Regions from separate parts of the Paenibacillus sp. 1-8 genome, predicted to be linked through region 2. Evidence: riboswitches for the same ligand, from Rfam matches in the RefSeq annotation. Region 2 holds a riboswitch; each other region holds the start of a gene.
The links. Region 2 has a riboswitch for cyclic di-GMP ahead of AC0WRU_RS02565 (transglutaminase family protein). Riboswitches for the same ligand answer to the same signal wherever they lie in the genome.

Region 1 (5,189 bases), 2.3 Mb from region 2:
TCCGCCAAGAAATCCCGTCAACCACCAGGTGGTGAATACTTACGCACAGATAGTCACCGTCTTTCGTTTTGAACAAGCCCGCTTGCATCAGAGGTCCACATTCTAAATCCATGCGGGACTGAAGCTGGGCGGCTTCTTCCTTTACGGAGCTATCATATATATCATCATTTGTAAGATCCTTTACCTCCAGCGAATATAGTTCGCCTTCCGTGCCCCGGTTGAACAGAACCACCTGTCCCGCCTTCTCACGCACTACAATACGCAAAGCATCATGGTGTTCCACCAAGCCATCGAACACTTTTCTTAACACCTTTTCGTCAAAGCCCTGTTTCCTATGTAACAGAACAGACTGGTTGAAGTGATGTTTTGCTGCAAAAGGCTGCTCAAAAAACCAGCTTTGGATGGGAGTGAGCATAATTTCCCCTGTTACCATTCCTTGAAAAGCAGTATGTTCGACAGATTGTACATAGGCACTCAATTGTTCAATCACAGGATGGTCAAAAAGCTCCTTTAGTTGCAGCTTTAGCTTATAATCGTGAAGCTTGGACACGATCTGGATGGCTTTAATAGAATCTCCCCCCAGATTCAGAAAGTGATCCTTAATGCCTACCCGTTCGACTTTCAGGACTTTTTCCCATATTTCAGCCAATATCTCCTCTATTTTGTCTCTCGGTGCCGCGTATTCCTCCGTTGCATTCACGCTCAGATCGGGCTCGGGCAATGCCTTTCGGTCAATTTTTCCGCTCGGAGTCATCGGCATGTCATCCAGCTGCATAAAGCTGGACGGCACCATATAATCAGGCAACTCCTGCATAAGCTGTTCCCGCAACTCTTCCGCTCCCGGTTCGCCCTCTGCTGTAAAATACGCCGCCAGATACTTCTCGCCTTGCTTGTCTTCCCTCGCGATCACCGCCACTTCCCGGACAAGCGGATGCTTCATTAGCTGCGCTTCGATTTCACCCAGCTCAATGCGGAAGCCCCGAATTTTCACCTGATCGTCGATTCTTCCCAAAAATTCGATATTCCCGTCCGGCAGCCAGCGTACCAGATCGCCTGTCCGGTACAGCTTCTCTCCAGCCTCGTAAGGATTCGCCACAAACTTCTCCGCCGTCAGCTCCGGCCGGTGCAGATACCCCCTGGCCAATCCGTCTCCCGCAATGCACATTTCCCCGGCTGCTCCCAGCGGCAGCAGCTTTTGATGTGTATCCATAATGTAAATTCGAGTATTGGCAATCGGTTTTCCAATCGGTACCGATGGATACCCCATATCCTCTCCCCGGTACGTCCACGCGGTTGCAATTACGCTCGATTCGCTCGGACCATAGGCGTTCATATACTCCACGCTGTCCTTCCACCGCATAACCAGCTCTTTGGTAATCGCTGATCCGCCTGTCACCAGTTTTTTCAGCGTCGGCAGCCTGTCCGGCTCAATCCCTGCCAGATAGGTAGGCGGCAGCAGCGCAATCGTAATTTGGTTTTCGTTCATGAAGCGTGCAAATTCATTCAGATTATTAATAATATCCCGCGAAACCAGATACAGCGTTCCACCTCCCAGCAAAATCGTGAACATTTCCCAAACCGAGGCATCAAACGAACTGCTGGCAAATTGCAGCATCCGGTCCGATCCATCCACGCCCCATTGTTCCTGGAAGAAATGCTGGAGGTTGATGATTCCCCGGTGTTCTACCATGACCCCTTTGGGTTTCCCCGTAGATCCCGAGGTATAAATGATATAAGCCAAATCCTCCGGATTGTTAACTGGCTCCGGATTGGCACGGTCTAGCTCTATATACCTCAGGCTTGCGTCATCCAAGTCCATGATGGCCCCGTGATAGGTGAGCTTGTCCCGGAGATGCTTTTGCGTCAGTACAATGGACGCGCCGCTGTCCTCCAGCATGTAGTGAATCCGTTCCTCCGGATAATTCGGATCTATCGGCAGGTAGGCTCCGCCCGCTTTGAGTGTTCCCAGGATGCCTATGACCATTTCCATGGAACGCTCCGCCATGATGGCGATGATATCGTTCGGCTTCACTCCACGCTCTCTCAAGACAATGGCCAGCCGATTCACCTGCTCGTTCAGCTCCCGGTAGGTCAGCGTTTGTTCTCCCCAGACCAAAGCCAGATGATCTGCTCTTTGCTTCGCTCGTTCCTCAAACAACCCGTGGATCGTTTGATCCTTCGGATATTCCGCCTCCGTATGGTTAAGACCGCGAACTAGCGTACTCCTTTCTTCCTCTGGCACGATTTCGATTTGCGAAATAAGAGTTTCACTTTGCTCCATGACTTGAGCAAATAAATATTCAAAGTGGGAGATAACGTTCTCAATGGGGATGAATCTTTCAAAAGCCTGTATCTGATAGTCAAAATTAACGGCTACATCCGCTTCACCTTCTTGTCCCCATATCAGGAGATTGAGTGCATTTCTTTCATGATGATGCGGCATACTTACAATCCGGCTTGCTGCGCCGATCAATGCTTCTCTCGTTTCCTGTTCTTCGAAAGAAAGCGATATATCAAACAGTTTGCCTTTCTCATTGCTATTCTCGTAAACCGCCCGGTAAATTTCACCGAAAGACATTTTCTGATGACGATAGCATTGCATAAGCTCACGTTTGATGCTCTTGATCAGTTCTTTGAAGCTTATATCTTTCTCGGGGCTGATCCGCAGCGGCAGCACGTTGGCGAAATGTCCCATAGTCTGCTTATATTTCGCTTTGCTCCGATTAAAAACCGGGACGCCGATCACCATTTCGTTCCGATTGCAAATCCTGCTGAAATATAGGAACAGTATGCCTAAAAAATAATGGAACGACGAGCATCCTTCCTCCTTGCAAAATTCAATCATTTGATTGTATAACGCCTTGGTTATAGTTAAGGTTCGCCGATCACTCCAAACGGAATCGCCGTCACCATCATCGATATCCATGCCTCTGCTCAACAGAGGCTCGGGAATGGTCAGATATTTGTTCTGCCAGAACGCCCTGTCTTTTAAAAAGGCCGGAGAATTCAGATAATTCTGATTATCGGAAATAAAATCGGCATAGGAATAGACCGTTCTGTTCATTTCGCCATTTCCTTGCGCCAATTTATTGTAATTGTCAAACATTTGACTGATTAAGAGAGCAAATCCCCATCCATCGATCACCAAATGATGAACTTTAAGTAAAATGAAGTATGTGTTCGGGGCACCTTTCAACAAAACAAATTGAAAATAGAAGTCCTCTGGTTGAAAAGGCTTTAAAAATTCCTTCTTCATCCAATTGATGCAAAAAGAGTTTGGGTTTTCCTTCACCGAGAAATCATGAAACGGAACTTCATAGTCAGCTTCCGGCAAAAATGTTAAATAAGGCTCTCCCTTTTTATCGATAAAACGGGCACTGAGGGAATCATTTTGCCTGATTAATAACTGCATGGACTGCCTAATAATAGCCGTATTTAGGTTTCCTTTAACCTCAACATACCCACCGATATTGTAAATGGGCTTCGCTGGGTACATGCACTGTTCGAACCATATATCTTTCTGATAGGAACTTAACGGATACTCCTTGACACTTATTACGCTCGTTTGCATAAAATTACCTCCTATTGTTAATCATTTCATGCGTTCTACTCCTACAAATAAAAGAAGCCTGTTCCCATATATAAAAGCACAGGAACAGACAGCAGACTTCGCCCGGTTTCCTTCGGCAACCTGGCAATCATGGCTGTTTAATCCAGCTTTAGACCCATGGCTTTGTGTCCACCACTTTCGAGGTGTTTACGATTAACGGGAAATACATTCGTATATTTTTACATCTTTTGAGCATGCTCTTATGCTTCTTCCTCCTGCATTCGGTAGGAGCTGACCTTGAGTTCTCAAAACATTTACCTTGATATAGTTTTACAATACGTTGTTAGCTGCTGATTAAAACACATCAGCAAGCCACTAAATTCCTGTCATCCGACAACTCCAGTTCATATTACTTAATTTCTCACCCCCAAGATTCAGAGATAACAACCTGCACAACTTTAGCGGCTTAGCTTTTTTTAAAATGATGGATTTGTGATCCACCTAAAAATGACGTTTCAAAGCTTCTCTCGCATTCGATGTTTCGCCGAAAATAGCGACGTGAGTGTACACGGGGAGTGAAGGACAGTTGGAGTGCAACTTCGGAAGAGTAAAACGTGCTTTTTCCAACATTTTTAAGAGAAAGCCAAAATCAAACCAGGAAAACAAGAGGGAACCCCCTCTCCAACTGATTAAGAGCAAGTAAGCTTACTGCGGAGGATATATCCAAGGTCTAGTCACAAAGCGTAGCACCCCGAAGAACGGAATATTCCACTATTTGAGCCATGATCACTTTGATCTCAGCACTTGGTTGGAAACGTGGCTGACCATCTCAATCTCACCGACTGTCAAGGTAAACTGCATCGCCTTCACATTTTCCACGGCATGATGTACTTTTGAAGCCCCAGGTATCGCAAATACATTCTCTCCGTGAGCGTTAATCAGCCAATTCAGGGCAATCTGCGTTGGCGTCACGTTATATTGTTGAGCCAGCTGTTCCAATGTTTCAATCAGTGGCTTCGATCTCCGCAGCCCCGAATCCCGGAATGCCGCCGTCCACTTGCGCGGACCCTTGATCGACTTGACCAGAGAAGGATTTTTATGGAATTTCCCACTTAAGATCCCCTGCATTAGCGGAGAGTATGCGATGATCGCCACGCCGAGTTCTTTGGCCGTGTCCAGAATTCCGTTCTGTTCGATTCTCCGGTCGAGTAGGCTGTATTTCACTTGATTCGAAACTAGGCGAAGGCCGTGTTCTTGCAGCACACGATCGGCTTCACGTATTTGTTGCGCGGAAAAGTTGCTTACGCCCACATATTTAATCTTTCCTTGCGCAACCAGTTTAGCCATCGCATTCATCACGGCGCCAACCGAAGCAAAGGAGTAAGGCGAATGCACCTGGTAGAGGTGAATCGTCCGTTGATCCAAATGGCGAATACGTTCATCAATCGTTGCTGTGATACTGCCTGCGGTCCGAAAGGCAGGCCACCATTTCGTAGCGATATTCGCCTGTTCCGCGAGCAGTCCTCCGATCTCATTCAGCGTGCCGGCCAGTAGCTGCTCAGACTGTCCGCCACCGTATGCTTCGGCGGTATCAAACCAATTAACTCCACCTTCTAAACTGGTCTGAACGATTTGCCGT
Region 2 (5,189 bases):
AACATAGACTGTCCCGTGTCAACGGAAACAAATCGTCTTTCGAGGGGCACAGATAAGAAAAAGTTGATGCAAACGTATACGTTTGTGAGGATGTTTTTTTGATGGGAAATTGAATGATAATGACTATTTATGCGAGCTTGCTAAAACGAACGCATTGGAGCACTCTCGACAACTTCAACTTCTAGGTTTATTTTCCCTAAAGTAGTTTATATAACGAATACAAAATGCGCAATCAAGTGGGCTCACTTATTGCGTAATTTTGTATGCACATATTCGCATTTATCTCTCTTTTGGATCTACATGTTCGTGAACAACATCACAACATTGGACCCAATCTAATTTTCTTCATGATAAGCCTAATGAACTATTTCGCTAGAACAAAGACCCATTTTTTTCAAAACAAAAGGATATGCGCGTCGGAAGGTGGAATGGGCATAGAATACCTTTAGCATCCTTTCCTGGATTTTATTCCAGAAATGAATTGAACCCATGGCATCTCCAAATTTTTTCAAGATGATTTAACTTTTTCGTATGGATGAATGAGTTAAAAATATGGAGGAAACGAGGCTGTTTTCACCATAATAGTACACCTGAATTCGAATGGAAAATAATTCAAAATATTATTCGCTACATGCATTTATGTGATGTGATAAAATAAACCGTATTCATAGGAAATCATGTGTAAACCACCATATTGTTTTGTTAAACAAACAGTGATTAGCTTGATAAATTTGCTCTTTTGTAAAGGAATTGAATATGACAACAGACCAAAAAAACAACAGGAATGGGACCCCTTGGAGCAGCGATCCAGTCGTCATTGCACGTACTCCCTCCGCTTTTGCCAAGCAATCCCTTTTTTATATACAGGAAATAGGTTATTTCAAAAAAACATCTGCTTATGCCATGGAACGGAAGGAACTCACCTCGTTTCTGCTCGTTTTTACGTTATCAGGACAAGGGGAATTACTGTACCGGGAGAAAAAATACATATTGAAGCCTCATGATATGTTTTTCGTTAGTTGTGAGGAATACGTACAGTACAGCACCGCTGGTCATGAAGCATGGGAGTTTATCAGTGTACATGTGTACGGCAATCTGATCGACAATTTCTACGAACAATTTGCCAAGCAAAACAAGCCTGTAATATCACTCAACGATCCATGCACCATATCGGACAAGCTGCGTTCCCTGTTATACGTACAATCTGACAGAAGCTTCTCTGCTGAGTTGCTTACATCCAGACTCATCGGTGAGTTGCTGACGTATATTTTGCAGCACCCTTACGATCATCCGTATGTAAACCAGGATACGATCACCGAGATACGCAAGGTTCAGCAATATTTGGATCGATCCTACAGTGAGCGAATTACGCTGGATTCGCTGGCAGACATGTTTGAGTTAAACAAATTTAATCTCGCTAAAAACTTCAAGAAACAGATCGGATTTTCTCCTATCGATTATCTCATTAATGTCCGCATCACAGCGGCTCAAGGCTGGCTTAAAACCAGTGACGAATCCATTGTGGATATCGCACGGTTTGTAGGGATTCCCAATACCAGCCATTTTATCAACCTATTCAAGGAACATGTCGGAGAAACCCCACATTCCTTCCGCAAAAAATGGGGAAATCGTGCAAAACTATAAACTCATCTATCGGATGACTTTGTCGAAAAACAGAGAAAATCTGAGATTGTGCTTGCCTGATCGGAAGCCTAACTGATAGAATGATAGATATAGACTGTTCAGGATAAATGGCAAACCTGTCGAAAGGCAGGGACGCAAAGCTACAGGGCCTTCTTTTTTAAGATGGTAGCCAGCTACCGGTTGGAGAGGCTTTTTGTCGTGTCTTTTTTTCCTGAAAAACTTTATACGATAATAGCAAACCTGTCGAAAGGCAGGGACGCAAAGCTATAGGGCCTTCTTTTTAAGATGGCAGCCTGGCCGCCGAAAGGAAGTTTTTCTATGAGGAAAATGTCGTCTTTTTTACTAATTTTAGTATTTTTATTATCCATCCCCCTACATACGACAGCATTTGCTGCCGAAAGTCAGGCATGGCTGAATCAAAACAACGTAAACCACGGTATTGTTAATATACGTTATCCTGTCAAGTCCAATGTCAAAACCAAGATCGTAATTACCAAGGATGCGGAGAAATACTCTTATTATCTGAATTCGAGCAAACCTGAGGAAGCATTCGCTCTTCAAATGGGCAATGGCAATTATAACATTCGTTTATTGGAACAGCTAACTGGCAATCAGTATAAAGTGATAGGTGAAGAAACGGTCCAGTTAAATTTGAATGACAGTAAAACCATATACCTCAATTCTATTCAAAATATTGACTGGAGCGATACGAATCAGGCGATTCGGAAAGCCAAGGAATTAACCAAGGGTGCAACGACAGATGATGAAAAGGTGAAACGTATTTACGAGTATGTCATTAGTCATATTAAATACGATTCCAACCAACCTTTTTCCTTATCACCCGACTATCTTCCACAAATTGATCGTACACTAGTTTCGCAAAAAGATATTTGCTATGGATACGCTTCACTGTTCGCCGCCATGCTTCGAAGTGTGGATGTTCCAACGAAACTGGTTATGGGCGAATCCTCCTATGTGAATACCTACCACGCTTGGAATGAAGTCAATATCAACAATCAATGGGTTATCGTTGACACTACAGTAGATGCCGCTCTAAAAAGCGGTAAACAGAAGTTTGCAATGGCCAAAGAACCCTCCAAATACACAAAAACAAAGCAATATTAATTTTTTTTTAGAAAGCCCTGATCACTGCGATCAGGGCTTTTTTCTATTCTTGTTGAGAAATTGTTGAGATAAGGAAGGTATTGTATACCTAGTCAGTCATTTAAAACCTACCGTGTTGAATATACTAATTTGACTGGGCCATTAATGTGAAGGCTGTGGATGATGTAAACCCGGTATTAGATAGCATTGTGCCTGAATCTACACCTGCACCCTTTCTCAGACTACACTAAATGGAAAGGGAGGATTTTTAAAATCAGTATGTGATACACCTTACATAAGTTAGGGAGGTTTTTTAGATTGCGTAAGCTATCATACTTGTTCATCGCCTTGGGAATACTCATTATTTTGTTTCCTAAAGCCAATGAATGGAACGAAGATCGGAAGCAGAGCGAGCTTTTGAAAGAGGCAGAAGTACTGAACCCTAGCATTATCGACGGCTATAAGCGCTTGTCCAGCAAGCTTGGAGATAACACGGGCATCGAAACCACACGAGGTCCTTCGGTACCCGCAAATGAACCAGACCCTAAGCAACTCCCCATTGCCACCATTAGCATTAATCGTATTGATTTGAAGCTTCCTGTGCTGGAGGGTGCAACTTGGGATAATATGAAGCACGCATCTGTACACATGTCGGAAACGGCAGCTCTGGGTCAGACAGGAAACGCCGCCATAGCAGCCCACCGTGCGCGTACAGCAGGACGTTTATTTAATCGGCTGAACGAGGTAAAGATTGGAGATAAAATCATTATTAATACCAAGGGTGAACAATATAGTTATACAGTCTATAAAATTTCGATTGTCGATCCTACAGACGTCTCCGTTCTGAAAAGCTTTGAAAATCAAAAGCTGCTCACATTAATTACATGTGACCCTCTTGTAAATCCGACACATCGCCTCATTGTTCAGGCCCGACAAAGCACCTAAAGCTGGATCTGTTCGCCATATCCGAACACCCTTGCTGCTCAGATTTACTTAATTTGCAGCGTTAGGGGTTATCTCTATTTCATTGGACAGACTCTTAGTCCGTTGAATATATTACTTCCGGGAAAGAAGGAGGGATGCTATAAACGCCCCGACATGAATACAATATACAGTAATCTTTATACAGTAATCTTTAGACAAGGAGACTTAAATAGAGTATGAGAAAAAAATGGAATGTAATGATTATTGCATTATTACTCACAATACAAAGCTTTTTTGGTATCACACAGGCTTATGCTCAAATTCCTGCCCCGGATCAGCCGGAGATTGCCGGAACCGAGGCAGGGCGAACCGTTACAAATGATGTATATGATATCGTAGTACCCGAAACAGAACCAGTCATAGAACCAGAACAACAGAAGCCTCCTTCCCTACCAGCTCCTGTTGTTCAGGCAGCGGCCGCCACAAATTCTGAAGAAGCTGCTCAAGCAAGTATTTTAACGAAACTTACCCTGACCGATGCGACTGGTCAAGTAATTGATGCGGTATACAATCCCGATAGTCGCTTGGACATTGACGATGCAGTCCATCTCATTTATGACTGGGAGCTTCCCAACAATACGTACAAAGCCGGAGACACTTTTACCTTTCAATTGCCCGAGCAATTTGTAATCTACACAGATATCTCCTCTCCTTTGGTTACGACAGATGGAAATGTTGGCCATTTCACAGTAGACCGCCAAGGCAAAGTGGTCATGACTTTTAACGATTACGTGGAGAGCCGTTCCAATGTCAGCGGAAAACTGGAGGTTAAGACCGAGTTCAGCAAGCAAATAGAAAAAGGCAGTACAGAGGTCATTATCGCCATCCCGATCAAGGGGGGCGTACAAACAGCAGTCGTAAATATCAAGCCTGCGGCAGGCTCTTCCTTGGATAAGCAAGGGAAAGCCAATGGAACCCATCAGATTGATTGGACGATTGACGTAAATAAACAATTGGATACGGTTCAACATGCTGTAGTCACCGACCCGACTCCCCAAGGATTGGAGCTGGTAAGGGATTCTATTCGGTTATACCATTTACAAATCAACGTGGATGGTTCAACCTTGCTGCGTGATCCGGTGGATAAGGATACGTATACGCTGGAAGCCGATTCGGCTGGTACCGGCTTCATCATCCGTTTTAAAGATGGAAACATCAGCAGCGCATACCGAATCCAATACTCCACTAACATCACCAGCGAAGAATCTCGTTTTTCCAACACAGCCACTTTTTCAGGCAACAATACGAAAGACGCTTCTGCAACAGCTACAGTAACCGTTCAACGCGGCGAATTTTTGTCCAAAAAGATGGAGCAATACGACCCGGTTACTCAAACGGTATCCTGGGCGATCAAGTATAATTTTGGCGAAAAGAAAATTCCCGCCGGGAAAGCCGTGTTAGCTGACCGCTTCAACAAAAGCCAGCAGCTCATGGCCGGTTCGCTTAAAGTGTACAAA
Region 3 (5,189 bases), 710 kb from region 2:
GATGGATTTAAAAGTGAAACATTAAAAAGTGACTGTGGTGGTGTTGGAGGCGCTGCGCGTGCAGATTGTTCTTTCGATTGCTGTTACCCCCGGATTTTCTTGATTGTATAAAACATTCAAAGGTTAAAATCCGGGGATAAAGGCAAACGCTCCGCTTCTTCAGAACAATTCTGCCCGCTCCGCTAACTTTTACCGCATGGAGTCACAATTTTTAACCCCCACCTTATAGGGGGAGGTAGGAAGGGCGTATCCGAAGGAGCGGCGCGGTGATACCGCTCCTTCGGATCAAGGCTGCCATGCGGCTGAGCCACTCCGCTACTGTGGCTTAAGACCCTCCATTACAGTTGCGATACGCAAGCTTTTGAAGTGGTATTAGCGGTTACCGAAGGCAAGCGTGGCAGGGCTGAACGTTACTTGAAGCCTGCAAGCACGACAGGCAAGCGCGCGTGCACGCGCGTTTACAGGCTGACCGGACTAATCATGTCCGGTCGTGCCTTTTGCAATACACGGTATGATCGGCATGATGCATATTTGAGTAGCGCAGGGATGGATTTGAATCTGTAGAAGCGGAGCGTTCGCCTTTGGACCGGGATTCAAACCTTTATACGATTTTATATAATCGAGTGAATCCCGGTCCAACAGCGATCGTAAGATCAAATCCATCCCGTAGCGGGCTACTCAACCGTGCACCATCCGATCAACTACCCAATTATAGAGAGGAAGTGGAGAGTTATGAAGCTCGTACTTTTGTCTGGTGGTTCCGGTAAAAGATTATGGCCTTTGTCCAACGATTCCCGTTCCAAACAATTTTTGAAGGTGCTGGAGAGTCCGGAGGGGAATTCGGAATCCATGGTGCAACGGGTGTGGAGACAACTGGGGGATAACGGCTTGTCTGAATCCTCGTTCATTGCAACAGGGAGAGCGCAGGTCGAAATGATTCAGAGTCAGGTTGGGCAGGATACGCGCATCATTGTTGAGCCGGAACGAAGAGATACCTTTCCCGCCATTGCGTTGACAGCGACCTATCTATATTCCATCGCTGGTGTTTCGCCCGATGAAATTGTTGCTATATTGCCGGTAGACCCCTATGTAGAGGATGCTTTCTTTGCTACCGTCGCCCAGTTGGAGCATACTCTCCAGGAGAGTGAAGGCAAGCTTGCGTTAATCGGGGTTGTCCCTTCTTATCCTTCTGAGAAATACGGTTACATTATACCGAAAAACGATGCCACACAAGGTAGCACAGGCTACCGTGAAGTGAGCCATTTTCAAGAGAAACCCGACCGGGAGCAGGCGGAGCGTCTGATTGAACGCAATGCTCTATGGAACTGCGGGGTTTTTGCATTCAAATTAGGTTATTTGCTTGATATCTTGGCATCCAAAGGATTGCCGCTGAACTATGAAGAAATGCAAAAGCAATATTCTTCTCTGGAAAAAATCAGCTTTGACTACGCGGTAGTCGAGAAGGAGAAGGATATCGTTGTTCTTCCGTATGATGGCTTCTGGAAGGACTTGGGTACCTGGAACACCTTGACGGAAGAAATGTCCCATCAGCAAGTGGGCAGAGGTGTAGTAACAGAGGATTGTGTCAATACGAGCCTCATCAATGAACTGGACATTCCCGTGGCGATTATTGGAACGAATGATCTGATCGTAGCTGCCAGCCCGGATGGCATCCTTGTGACTAATAAGGCAGAAAGTCCGCGCATCAAGGAAGTGCTCAAAGCACACAATCAGCGTCCAATGTACGAAGAGCGCCGTTGGGGGCATTATCGGGTAGTGGATTATGTGAAGTATGACGAGGGCAACGAGGTATTGACCAAGCGAATCCGTGTGCTGCAAGGAAAAAATATCAGCTACCAACTTCATTTCAAACGGAGTGAAATTTGGACCATTATTAGCGGTGAAGCGGAAATTATTTTGAATGAAAAGCTGCACAAGGTGAGGGCTGGTGATGTGGTTCGCATTCCAGAAGGGACGAAGCATAGCATTTTGGCCGTGACCGATGTGGAATTGATCGAGGTACAGACAGGTTCTGAGCTGGTCGAAGAGGATATTGTCCGCTTTTGCATGGATTGGGATGAAATTTCCCGTCACCAGTTTATTTCATAAATCTTTCGTAAAAATGAAAAAAGACTCATTTATGAAGTTTTTTAGCCCGAACTGTCGAAAATACGCAAAAATCTGTAAATTTATGAACATGACCTATTAAATTTTGGTAAAAAAAAGTCGATACTTAGGGTAAGAAGGAATCCAAACTCCTTCCACGATAAACGCAGCCCTGTTGAAAGGCAGGTACGCAAAGCTAAAGGGCCTTCCGTGAGGATGGCAGCCTGGCTACCGAAAGGAAGAGCGAGAGTGAGCCCCTATTTTACCCCTGTGAATCGATGGATACGCAGTGTACTCCCCGTTGTTATGCTTTTTTCTTTGTTGCCCGTCGGTTTTGGTGAATCTCTGTCCGTGGCGAATGCTGCCACATTACAGCCTGTTAATTCGGACGCTTCTGCTGAGACCCGTGAACTATACAGCTATTTGATCAGCATCTCGGGGAAAAAAATGGTCACGGGTCAACATGATTATTTGGAAAGTCCGGATGAATTAAGCAACAAGGTCCAAAAAATCAGTCAGGCGTATGCTGGTGTACATGGCTACGAGATGGGAGCCATCTCCGGCCAGTCCGCCGCTACGGAGGCAGCACAACGTAAAAATGTCGTCGATAGCGCCATACGTTGGAGTAGAGCTGGCGGCATGGTTACGATGACTTATCATGAACCGTTGCCGGGTAAGCCACTGACTTGGGCCAATGTGCAGGCGAAAGTAAGCCAGGCGGAGTTCAACAAATACGTGACGCCGGGTACTACGCAGTATAATCTTCTCATTGCCGATCTGGATAAGGTCGCTGTATCGTTAAAGCAGCTTCGTGATGCGGGCGTTCCGGTATTATGGAGACCTTACCACGAGATGAACGGCGACTGGTTCTGGTGGGGAAACAAAAACAATTTCAATCAGCTATGGAATATCATGTATGACCGTTTTGTAAACACGCATCAACTGAACAATCTGCTGTGGGTATGGAGTCCGAATGCGCCTAATTCGTACACCTTCCCATATACCCCGAAATATCCGGGGGATGACAAAGTGGATATTTTGGCTGTAGACATCTACAGCAATGATTTTAAGCAAAGCCATTACGAAGAACTGCTCGGATTGGCACGGAATAAGCCGATTGCCATTGGGGAACACGGTGAGGTGCCTAGTCCCGAGGTGATGCAGGCTCAGCCTAAATGGGTGTATTCCATGACCTGGGGCAAGATGCTGACCGAAAATAACACGACGGATCAGATTCAGGATTATATGAATGATTCGGCAAGCTTGACGCGGGATGATGTGAAAGAAGGGTTAGCTGCGATGAAACAACCTGATACGGAGCTACCGACCGTACCGGACACGGGGCCAAACGATCCAACTCCGGCTCCGCCAGTGGTAAGTAAACCAGCCCCGCCTTCCGTTCCGGATATGGTCTACGCGAACGGGGTGCGGGGTGAATATTTTAACAGCATGGATCTGGACGGCACCGCTGTTTTGGTTCGGACAGACAGTAAGCTGGATTATAACTGGCGTGCCTCCTCGCCGGATCCCAAGGTGAAGGCTGATCAGTTCTCGGTCCGCTGGACGGGCAAAATCAAGCCGCAATACAGTGAGACCTATACGTTTACCACGATATCCGATGATGGTATTCGTGTATGGATAGACGGCAAGCTGATTATTGACAGTTGGTTCAAACAAAGCTGGACTGAACGCAAGGGCAGCATTACCTTGCAAGCAGGAAAAATAGCAGATCTGAAAGTTGAATATTATGATGAAACAGGCGATGCAATGGCACGTCTGATGTGGGAAAGTCAGCATGAAGCGAAAGCGGTGATCCCCGGCAACGCTTTGTTTCTTCCTTGATATATACTCTTTCCCCGCCAAAAATTTTGAGGAGAGAGGGTGGAACACAATGATGAAAAAATGGTTGACCCAAAGGTATATAGTAGTATTGGCCGGGCTACTGGGGGTCGCAGCTATAGCGATGATCGCCTGGTTTATTCATACGCCTCCCAAGAGTGAAGAACTTCAGACGGATAAAGTAGCGGCGGCCAGCCCGATATGGAAGCTCGGTCAGCAGGATGACTCTTCAGCAGAATTTAAGGGTGTAGTCGGTAAGGACAATGTCAATATTTCTGCGGCCTCTACCGAGTCGTCTGCTAAAGGAACATCGTCAGCGATGTCCGTAGCAGGAAGTACAGCGGCTCCGGTATTGCTCAGCAGTGGAGATATTCCTCCCGGTCTAAATGCGTCCACGAATCCTGAGCTGTCACTTCAGTACAAGCTCGATCAGGTTCCTCCGAACGGGGTGATATTCCGTGTACGGATTTTGGATGCGGGCAAAGCCGTTCCTCAAATGGTTGTATTTTCAAATCATCAGTTGTCTGGCATCATTCAGATTGCCGGGGTTGCCGGCACAGGCAGTGCATATAATTTCAAAAGCAATTACGAGCTATATATACCTAAAGAGCAATTGCAAAGCGGTGTTAACGTACTCAAGCTAAAGACAGCGCGCTGCCTATACTGCTCCTCTACTGAAGATAAAAATGTGTGGTGGACTTGGGATGACTTGAGCTTGGAGACGTTAACTTCACCTGCGACCGAGCCGATACACGGTAAATATATACTGACCGGAACGAATGTCAATAATAAAGAATTTTATTATGATGAGGGTGCAGTTAAACATTTACCATATGTTCTCAAATGGCTGGGAATTGCGTATAGCGGCAATGTCATGAGAGTCACTTGTGCCAGTAATGTAAACAAGGCCTGCACAGACGTGGGAGATTACTACCAAACGTTGAAGCAGTATAATATGCAATCGTCAGCTTTGTATTTGTATACAGGCGATATCAAGCTGCAAAAAGACGGCTCCCTGCCGGAGACGGCCAAGCAGAAATTGCGCGATTATGTAAAAAAATATGGTTCATACCTACAATATTACGAAGTGGATAATGAACCTGGATTGTTTAACCGCTCGAAAGCGGTCAATTTGGCCGTAGCCAAGTGGCTGAATACGGAAGGTAAGCAATTGGCGCCGCATCTCAAAACGGTTGCGCCGGGCTGGGCCTACTGGCCGACCTATTCAACCAAGGCATGCAAAA

Region 1: linked by a shared signal. The riboswitch ahead of AC0WRU_RS12930 (non-ribosomal peptide synthetase) and the one ahead of AC0WRU_RS02565 (transglutaminase family protein) in region 2 are both predicted to bind cyclic di-GMP.
Region 3: linked by a shared signal. The riboswitch ahead of AC0WRU_RS05845 (glycosyl hydrolase) and the one ahead of AC0WRU_RS02565 (transglutaminase family protein) in region 2 are both predicted to bind cyclic di-GMP.

What each region holds. Positions count from the first base shown of each region.
Region 1 is NZ_CM149995.1:2,856,696-2,861,884, forward strand. Features, by position in the region: gene AC0WRU_RS12930 (non-ribosomal peptide synthetase) at 1-3,571, opposite strand, end outside; cyclic di-GMP riboswitch class I at 3,683-3,772, opposite strand; gene AC0WRU_RS12935 (aldo/keto reductase) at 4,337-5,189, opposite strand, start outside.
Region 2 is NZ_CM149995.1:551,333-556,521, reverse strand. Features, by position in the region: gene AC0WRU_RS02570 (AraC family transcriptional regulator) at 757-1,644, shown strand; cyclic di-GMP riboswitch class I at 1,744-1,825, shown strand; cyclic di-GMP riboswitch class I at 1,868-1,949, shown strand; gene AC0WRU_RS02565 (transglutaminase family protein) at 1,963-2,769, shown strand; gene AC0WRU_RS02560 (class D sortase) at 3,067-3,693, shown strand; gene AC0WRU_RS02555 (collagen binding domain-containing protein) at 3,909-5,189, shown strand, end outside.
Region 3 is NZ_CM149995.1:1,261,169-1,266,357, forward strand. Features, by position in the region: gene AC0WRU_RS05835 (hypothetical protein) at 367-564, shown strand; gene AC0WRU_RS05840 (sugar phosphate nucleotidyltransferase) at 733-2,109, shown strand; cyclic di-GMP riboswitch class I at 2,262-2,342, shown strand; gene AC0WRU_RS05845 (glycosyl hydrolase) at 2,323-3,948, shown strand; gene AC0WRU_RS05850 (hypothetical protein) at 3,998-5,189, shown strand, end outside.